4 regions of the Streptomyces sp. NPDC047002 genome follow, and region 3 is predicted to be linked to each of the others. Evidence: riboswitches for the same ligand, from Rfam matches in the RefSeq annotation. Region 3 holds a riboswitch; each other region holds the start of a gene.
What was found. A riboswitch is a leader RNA that binds a small molecule or an ion and turns the genes downstream of it on or off. The one in region 3 is predicted to bind thiamine pyrophosphate.

Region 1: it holds a riboswitch for thiamine pyrophosphate, as region 3 does, so the genes downstream of both, AB0910_RS07815 (thiamine ABC transporter substrate-binding protein) here and thiC (phosphomethylpyrimidine synthase ThiC) in region 3, are expected to answer to the same signal.
Region 2: it holds a riboswitch for thiamine pyrophosphate, as region 3 does, so the genes downstream of both, thiO (glycine oxidase ThiO) here and thiC (phosphomethylpyrimidine synthase ThiC) in region 3, are expected to answer to the same signal.
Region 4: it holds a riboswitch for thiamine pyrophosphate, as region 3 does, so the genes downstream of both, AB0910_RS28660 (cytosine permease) here and thiC (phosphomethylpyrimidine synthase ThiC) in region 3, are expected to answer to the same signal.

Annotation. Positions count from the first base shown of each region.
Region 1 is NZ_JBEYWC010000005.1:187,736-189,928, forward strand. Features, by position in the region: gene rlmN (23S rRNA (adenine(2503)-C(2))-methyltransferase RlmN) at 1-783, shown strand, start outside; TPP riboswitch at 903-1,029, shown strand; gene AB0910_RS07815 (thiamine ABC transporter substrate-binding protein) at 1,116-2,193, shown strand, end outside.
Region 2 is NZ_JBEYWC010000038.1:63,069-65,261, reverse strand. Features, by position in the region: gene thiS (sulfur carrier protein ThiS) at 1-183, opposite strand, end outside; gene thiO (glycine oxidase ThiO) at 180-1,361, opposite strand; TPP riboswitch at 1,439-1,551, opposite strand; gene AB0910_RS27350 (FAD-dependent oxidoreductase) at 1,621-2,193, shown strand, end outside.
Region 3 is NZ_JBEYWC010000013.1:148,217-150,409, forward strand. Features, by position in the region: gene thiC (phosphomethylpyrimidine synthase ThiC) at 1-1,364, opposite strand, end outside; TPP riboswitch at 1,358-1,503, opposite strand; gene AB0910_RS15265 (YibE/F family protein) at 1,577-2,193, shown strand, end outside.
Region 4 is NZ_JBEYWC010000043.1:6,233-8,425, reverse strand. Features, by position in the region: gene AB0910_RS28660 (cytosine permease) at 1-1,330, opposite strand, end outside; TPP riboswitch at 1,322-1,416, opposite strand; gene AB0910_RS28655 (L-threonylcarbamoyladenylate synthase) at 1,803-2,193, shown strand, end outside.

The sequences.
Region 1 (2,193 bases), on a different contig from region 3:
GAGTCGGTGCTGATGCGCTACCCGGACCGGGTGACCATGTGCATCTCCTCGCAGGCGGGCTGCGGCATGAACTGCCCGTTCTGCGCCACCGGGCAGAACGGCCTCGACCGCAACCTCTCGACCGCCGAGATCGTGCACCAGATCGTGGACGGCATGCGGGCCCTGCGCGACGGCGAGGTGCCGGGCGGCCCCGCCAGGCTCTCCAACATCGTCTTCATGGGGATGGGCGAGCCGCTCGCCAACTACAACCGGGTGGTCGGCGCGATCCGCAGGCTCACCGACCCCGAGCCCGACGGCCTCGGCCTGTCCCAGCGCGGCATCACCGTCTCCACGGTCGGCCTCGTGCCCGCGATGCTGCGCCTCGCCGACGAGGGCCTCAAGTGCCGCCTCGCGGTGTCGCTGCACGCCCCCGACGACGAGCTGCGCGACACGCTCGTGCCCGTGAACACCCGCTGGAAGGTGCGGGAGGTACTCGACGCCGCCTGGGAGTACGCGGAGAAGTCGGGCCGCCGCGTCTCCGTCGAGTACGCGCTGATCCGCGACATCAACGACCAGGCCTGGCGCGGCGACCGGCTCGGCAGGCTGCTGAAAAATCGGCGCGTGCACGTCAATCTCATCCCGCTCAACCCGACGCCCGGCTCGAAGTGGACCGCCTCGCGCCCCGAGGACGAGAAGGCCTTCGTCGAGGCGATCGCGGCGCACGGCGTCCCGGTGACCGTGCGGGACACCCGCGGCCAGGAGATCGACGGCGCGTGCGGGCAGCTGGCGGCGGCGGAGCGCTGAGCCGGGGGCGTGGGGACCGTGGGAGGCCGGGGCACCACAGTTCCCGCACCCGCGCGCGGCGGGGCGCGGAGGCGCCCGGTGTGTACCCTGGGGGCGCACGGCACGCCATCCATACCGTTGACACCCGACAGGGGAGCGCCACAGCGCTGAGAGTGCGGCGAAGGCCCGGGACAGCCCGGCCGCGGCCGCAGACCCTCTGAACCTCGCCCAGGTCATTCTGGGTAGGAAGTTCGGTCGTTGCTCAAGCTGCTGCGCCCTGCCCGCACCCGCCCGGCGGGTCGGGGCAGGGCCGCGTCTCTTCCTGGACTGGACGTCCCAGGAGGAACCGAGAAGTGTCCACCACCCGCAAGCTCGCCGCGGCGGCGCTGGCCGCCGCGCTCGGCGCCGCCGCCCTCACCGCCTGCGGCGGCGACGGTACGTCCGGCGGCTCGGACGCCGCGAAGACGAAGACCGTCACCCTGGTCAGCCACGACTCCTTCGCCGCCTCGCCCGCCGTGCTCAAGGAGTTCACGAAGGAGACCGGCTACGCGGTCAAGGTCCTCAAGAGCGGCGACGCGGGCGAGGCCGTCAACAAGGCCGTCCTGACCAAGGGCGACCCGCAGGGCGACGTGTTCTTCGGCGTCGACAACACCCTGCTCAGCCGCGCCCTCGACAACGGCCTCTTCACCCCGTACACCGCGAAGGGCCTCGACCGGGTCGACCCGTCGACGCAGCTCGACCGGGCGAAGCACCGCGTCACACCGATCGACAGCGGACACCTCTGCGTCAACTACGACCGGGCCTACTTCGCCAAGCGCCACCTCGCGCCGCCCGAGACCTTCGCCGACCTGGTCAAGCCGGAGTACAGGAACCTGCTGGTGACCGAGAACGTCGCCACCTCCTCGCCCGGCCTCGGCTTCCTCCTCGGCACTGTCGCCGCGTACGGCGACTCCGGCTGGCAGAACTACTGGAAGAAGCTCAAGGCCAACGGCGTGCAGGTGGTCGACAGCTGGGAGCAGGCCTACGACCAGGACTTCTCCGGCTCGGCGGGCGGCAAGAAGGCCAAGGCGACCAGGCCCCTCGTCGTCTCGTACGCGTCGAGCCCGCCCTCCGAGGTGCTGTACGCCAAGCCGCGGCCGAAGACGCCCGCCGAGGCGCCGACCGGCGTGGCGACCGGGACCTGCTTCCGTCAGATCGAGTTCGCCGGCCTGCTCGACGGCGCGAAGAACACCGCGGGCGGCAAGGCGCTCATCGACTTCATGATCGGCAAGCGCTTCCAGGAGGACATGCCGCTCCAGATGTTCGTCGACCCGGTGGTCGAGGGCGCGAAGGAGCCCGCGGTGTTCACGACGTTCGGTGCGAAGGTCGCCCACGGTGAGAGCATGGCGCCCTCCCGGATCGCGGCGCACCGCGACCAGTGGGTCCAGACCT
Region 2 (2,193 bases), on a different contig from region 3:
GCCGAGCGGGGTGTCCCGCCAGCTGCCGCGCGGCACCACCGTCTCGTTGACCGCCGCTGCGACGCCCGACGCCGCCGCCGTGAACGACGCCACCAGCACGTCGAGCGTCGTCGCCACCGCGACCTCCCGCGGCGTGCCGTTCACCGACACGCGCACCACGCGCCCCGCCGTACCCTCGCTCATGCCGACCGCCCCTCTCGTACCACTCGTACCGTACGGCCCTCTGCGGGCCCGCCGACCGCCGTGCCGGCGAACCGCTCGGGCCCGAACGGCCTTGCCACCTCGGTCAGTTCACCTGTCGCCAGGGCCGAGGCCAGCGCCTCGCCCGTGACCGGCGTCAGCAGCACGCCGTTGCGGAAGTGCCCGGTCGCCAGGTGCAGTCCTGGCAGCGCGGTCGGGCCGAGCAGCGGCGCGTTGTCGGGCGAGCCGGGCCGCAGCCCCGCCCTCGTCTCCGTGAGCGGCAGCTCCGTGATCCCGGGGACCAGCTCGTGCGCGTCCCGCAGCAGCTCGTACACCCCGCCGGCGGTGACCGTGGTGTCCCACCCCAGCTCCTCGCTGGTCGCACCCACCACCAGCTCGCCGTTCTCCCGCGGGACCAGGTACACGTCGGCGCCGCGCACCACCGCGCGCACCGTACGCGAGAGGAACGGCGCGTACGCCCGCGGCACCGCAAGCCGCAGCACCTGGCCCTTCACCGGCCGCACCGGCGGCAGCACCTCGGGGGGCACGCCGTCGAGCCGGCCGCTCAGGCTGCCCCCGGCGAGCACCACCTGGCCCGCGGCGATCGCGGGCCCCTCCGCAGGCTCGACGCCCACGGCGCGCCCGCCGCGCACGGTCAGCCGCCGCGCCCAGCCCCTGTGCAGGACCACGCCCGCGCGCTCGCACGCGGCGAGCAGCGCGGCGGCCAGCCTGCGCGGGTCTATCTGGTGGTCGCCGTCGACCCGCAGCCCGCCCCTGACGCCGGGCGCGAGCATCGGTTCGAGCCGGCGGCACTCCCGTCCGCCGAGCCACTCGGAGGACAGGCCGCACTTCTGCTGGAAGGCGTGCAGCTCCCGCAGGTGCGCACGGTCGTCGCTGTCCAGCGCCACGGCGAGCGTCCCGCAGGCGCGGTAGCCGGTGTCCCGGCCGCTCGCCTCCTCCAGCTCGGCCACGAACTCGGGATAGGCGCGCGCCGACGCGATGTTGAGCCCGAGCAGGGACTCCTCGCCGTAGTGGAGCTCCGTGACGGCGGCCAGCATGCCCGCGGCGACCTGTGCGGCGCCGCCGCCGGGCTCCGGGTCGACCACGCAGGTGCGCAGACCGCGCTGCGCGGCCCGCCAGGCGGTGACGAGCCCGATGATCCCGCCGCCGACCACGAGCACGTCGTGGCCGCGGGCGCCGCCCCGGCCCGCGGGCGCCGCGGTGCGCCGGTGCGCTGTGTCGGGTGTGTCGGAAGGCTGCACGGTCGTCAGCCCCTCCCTTCGCCGGCATGACCCGGATCAGGTTCGTACGGTCGGAGGCCGCCCAGCCTCCCTCTCAGCCCGGTCCGCCCGGGCTCCCGCGAGGTCTTCCGGGCCAGGGTAGACCCTGCCACGCCGTCCCGTAAGACGGCCCGGGGCCCCGGGGATCTATGGTGAGCGCGTGAGCGAGGACCAGAGAGTCGTCATCGTCGGCGCGGGCATGGCCGGCGTGCAGACCGCGGTGGCGCTGCGCGAGTGCGGCCACGAAGGACCCGTCACCGTGCTCGGTGCCGAGACCCATCCGCCCTACGACAGGCCCCCGCTGTCCAAGGCCGTGCTCCTCGGCCAGGCCGAGGGCTCCGCCTTCGACATCGACTTCGACGCGCTCGGTGTGGAGCTGCGGCTCGGCGTGGAGGCGACCGGGCTGCGGCCGGGCGAGCGCGTGGTGGACACCGCCGCGGGTCCCGTCCCCTACGACGCGCTGGTCCTCGCCTGCGGCGCCAGGCCGCGCACCCTGCCCGGCGCGTCGGGCGTGCCGGGCGTGCACGTGCTGCGGACGCTGGACGACGTGGCGGTGCTGCGGCCCCTCCTCCAGGCGCAGCGCGACATCGCCATCGTCGGCGCCGGCTGGATCGGCGCCGAGTTCGCCACGGCTGCGCGCGCCGCAGGATGCGCCGTCACCGTCGTCGAGGCCGCGGAACGCCCCCTCGCGCACGCGCTGCCGGCCGAGGTCACCGTGCCGATGGCCGACTGG
Region 3 (2,193 bases):
TCCGGCAGGCCCAGGTGCTCCTTCGGCGTGACGTAGCAGAGCATCGCCGTGCCCCACCACGCGATCATCGCGGCGCCGATGCCCGAGGTGATGTGGTCGTACGCGGGGGCGACGTCCGTGGTCAGCGGGCCGAGCGTGTAGAACGGCGCCTCCTCGCAGACCTCCTGCTGGAGGTCGATGTTCTCCTTGATCTTGTGCATGGGCACATGGCCCGGGCCCTCGATCATCGTCTGCACGCCGTGCCGCTTGGCGATGGTGTTGAGCTCGCCGAGGGTGCGCAACTCGGCGAACTGCGCCTCGTCGTTGGCGTCCGCGATGGAGCCGGGCCGCAGCCCGTCGCCCAGCGAGTACGTCACGTCGTACGCGGCGAGGATCTCGCACAGCTCCTCGAAGTGCTCGTACAGGAACGACTCCCGGTGGTGCGCCAGGCACCAGGCCGCCATGATCGAGCCGCCGCGCGAGACGATGCCCGTCTTGCGGCGGGCGGTCAGCGGCACGTACCGCAGCAGCACACCGGCGTGGACGGTCATGTAGTCGACGCCCTGCTCGGCCTGTTCGACGACGGTGTCCCGGTAGATCTCCCAGCTCAGCTCCTCCGCCCTGCCGTCGACCTTCTCCAGCGCCTGGTAGAGCGGCACGGTGCCGATCGGTACGGGGGAGTTGCGCAGCACCCACTCGCGGGTGGTGTGAATGTTGCGGCCGGTCGAGAGGTCCATGACCGTGTCGGCGCCCCACCGGGTCGCCCAGGTCATCTTGTCCACCTCCTCCTCGATGGAGGAGGTGACGGCCGAGTTGCCGATGTTCGCGTTGACCTTCACCAGGAACTTCTTACCGATGATCATCGGCTCGGTCTCCGGGTGGTTGACGTTGGCCGGCAGCACCGCCCGGCCCGCCGCGATCTCCTCGCGGACCGTCTCGGGTGAGACGTTCTCCCGGAGGGCCACGTACTCCATCTCCGGGGTGATGTCGCCGCGCCGCGCGTACGCGAGCTGCGTGATCGCGTGTCCCGGCCTGCCGCGCCGCGGCTGCCGCGGGCGGCCGGGGAAGACCGCGTCGAGGTTGCGCAGCCCGCCGCGCGGCGCGGTGTGCTTGAGGCCGTCGTCCTCGGGGCGCACGGGCCGCCCCGCGTACTCCTCGGTGTCGCCGCGCGCGATGATCCAGTTCTCCCTGAGCGGCGCGAGACCGCGCCGCACGTCCGTCTCGATCCCGGAATCGGTGTACGGACCCGACGTGTCGTACAGCGTCACGTCCTGCCCGTTGGTGAGGTGCACCCGCCGCACCGGCACCCGGAGGTCGGGGCGCGAGCCCTGGAGGTACCCCTTGTGCCAGCCGATGGCAGACGTGTCTGTTTCCTGAACGGTCATGAGACCAAACTCCCTACGCCGGCATTACCCGGTAACAGGTTCAGCGGTCGGCGCAGCGCAGGGGTGCGGGGGTTCTCCCCACGTCACCGCACGTCAGCGCCCTCTCAGCCCGGTGCTCCGAGCTCCCGCGTGTGCAAATGCGCGACCACGCTAACGCCTCGTCCCGCGCGAAGACCAGAGGGCCTCGGCCCGCTGTTGGCATGATCTGCCCTGTGACCCGACCTCAGCAGCCGCCCGAGCACCCGTCCGCGCGGCCCGGCGGCGAAGGCCCCGGGCCCGGCGGCGGACACACCCACCACCACGGCCCGGCCGCGCCGGTCTCCCGGCATCTGCGCACGGTGATCGCCGCGGTGCTGATCCCGTTCGCCGCGGCGGTCGTGGTGGGGCTCGCCGTCCTGTGGCCGGGCGGCGCGCCCGCCCACCACAGGTCAGGGGTGGGCTTCGACCAGCAGACCCAGCAGGGCCTGGTGACCCGGATCGCGGCGATGGACTGCGCGGACGTGCACGCCGCGCAGCTCCCCTCGTCGGGCGACCGCTCGTCCGCCGGTGCGGGAGCGGGGAGTTCGGCGCCGTCGGCGCCCTCCGGGCAGTCGGCCGGCGGCGGCTGCAAGAAGGCGACCGTGGTGGTGGAGACCGGCAAGGACAAGGGCCGGCAGTTCGACGAGGTGGTCCAGCCGGACGCGCCCCGGCAGTTTCACGTGAAACAACGGGTGGTGCTGGCGTACGCGCCCAAGGCCCCGCACGACCTCCAGTACTCCGTCACGGACGTGGACCGCACGTTCCCGCTCTACCTGCTCGCCGGGATCTTCGCGCTGGCGGTGGTCGTCGT
Region 4 (2,193 bases), on a different contig from region 3:
GGTCCGCTCCGTGCAGGGCCCGCGCCACAGGGCCCTCGTACACCGACGTGTTCATGAACGGCACCGCGGCGCAGAACCCCGCGGCGAACGCCACCGCCGCGGGCCACCACGGCACCCGCACCGTCTCCTCCGTCCCCAGGTCGAGCGGCGCACCCCCGCGGGCCCGCGCCCGCGCCCACCAGTCCACCGACACCACCGCGACGAACCCCGGGATCCAGTACCCCACGAACAGCAGCACGTTCTGGAACCGGGCCGCCGTGTCCGCCGCGTGCATCCACAGCACCAGCGGGAACCCGAGAGCCGCCGCGAGCAGCGCCGCCACCGGTCGCGCGAGGCGCACCCCCGCCGTCTGGAGGGCCAGCGAACCGCTGTAGTCGTTCATCGCGTTGCTGCACAGCGCCGCACACGCCACCGCAAGCAGCCCGAACGCCCCCAGCGCTCCGCCCCCCAGCAGCCGGTCCACCCCGCCCGCCGTCTGGTCCGTGAACACCGAAGCGCCCCACAGCCCCAGCGCCTGCACCGCGGTGAACGACACGCTCACCCCGAGCAGCGTGTACCAGAACATCCGCACGCGGGACGTCTCCCGCGGCAGATAGCGGCTGAAGTCGCTCGCGTACGGCGCCCACGACAGCGAAAGGCTCAGCGCGACCGTGCTCGTCAGCACGAACGCGCCGAACCTGTCGGCGCCGTGCACGTGCGAGACCGCCGCCGGGTGCACCCCGCCGAGCAGTTCCACGGCCAGCAGCGCGAACGCCGCGGCGAGCGCCAGCGTCATCACCTTCTGGAGCCGGTGGATCGCCTCGTACCCCAGCGCCCCGACGAGGCCCTGCCCCGCCATCATCACCAGCACCCCCAGCCAGAACGGCCAGCCGCACAACCGCGCCAGCGCGTCCCCGCCGAACAGGCCGACCAGCGCGTCCCACGCCACCGACGACAGCCACTGCAACACCCCCGGCACCACTACCGCCCTGCCGAAGGCCAGCCGCGCGAGCGGCAGTTGGCCCGCCCCCGTCCTGCTGCCCCAGATGCCGAGCGCCGCGACGGGCACCGCCCCGAGCACCGTCCCGACGACCACCGCCACCAGAGCGGAGGCGAAGTCGAGCCCCAGCACCGCACCGAGGGTCCCGGTGAACACGCCCGTCATCGTCAGGTTCGGCGCGAACCACACACTGAAAAGCCGGGAAGCGCTGCCGTACCTGTTCTCCTCGGGCACCGGCGCGATGCCCCGCGTCTCGATCCGCAGATCGCCCGCCGCCGACGGCATACGCCCGCCGAAGGACCCGGGGCCCCCGGCCGCCCGCTCGGACAGGAACACACGTGAACGCGCCATGGGAGACATCCCTCCGCCAGTACGAGCTGGGTCAGGTTCGACGGGTGTGATCTCAGCCCCGCTGCAGGGCACCCCGTGTCCGGTGGAGTGCCACCCTAACGCCCCGCACGCCGCACCAGACAACCGGCCCTTCCCCACGGCTCACCGCCCGCGCACAGCGCCTCCCCGAGCAGGACGAGGCGCGCCGCCTTGCGCGACACCTCGTGCCCCCTCACGGCACCCGCACCCCACAGTTCGGCGAACCACAAGGGCCTCGGCCACGAGACCGCCCGCAGCCCCGTCGCCGAAGGCCACCGTCCACCTCGGCAGCCGCGACCCGGAGCCCGGCCGCGCCACTCCGAGCGGCCCGCCGCACGGCCGGTCGTCATCGACGTCACGCTTCACCGCGACCGACCTCAACAAATTCCGCGGCACCCAGACCCTCGAAGAGGGCGCACCCCGCGTCGCCCACGGACCGGCCTAGGGTGGGCACATGGCCAGGTACTTCGACGTGCACCCGCAAAACCCCCAGCGGCGCATCATCGGCAGCGTCGCCGACAGCCTCCGCTCCGGCGCCCTCGTGGCGTACCCCACGGACTCCTGCTACGCGCTGGGCAGTCGCCCGGGCAGCCGCGAGGGCATCGACCGCATCCGCTCGATCAGGGCGCTCGACGACCGGCACCACTTCACTCTGGTGTGCCAGAACTTCGCCCAGCTCGGCCAGTTCGTACGGATCGACAACGACGTCTTCCGCGCGGTCAAGGCGGCGACCCCCGGCCGCTACACCTTCATCCTCCCCGCGACCAAGGAGGTCCCGCGCCGCCTCCTGCACCCCAAGAAGCGCACCGTCGGGGTCCGCATCCCCGACCACCCCGTCGCCCAGG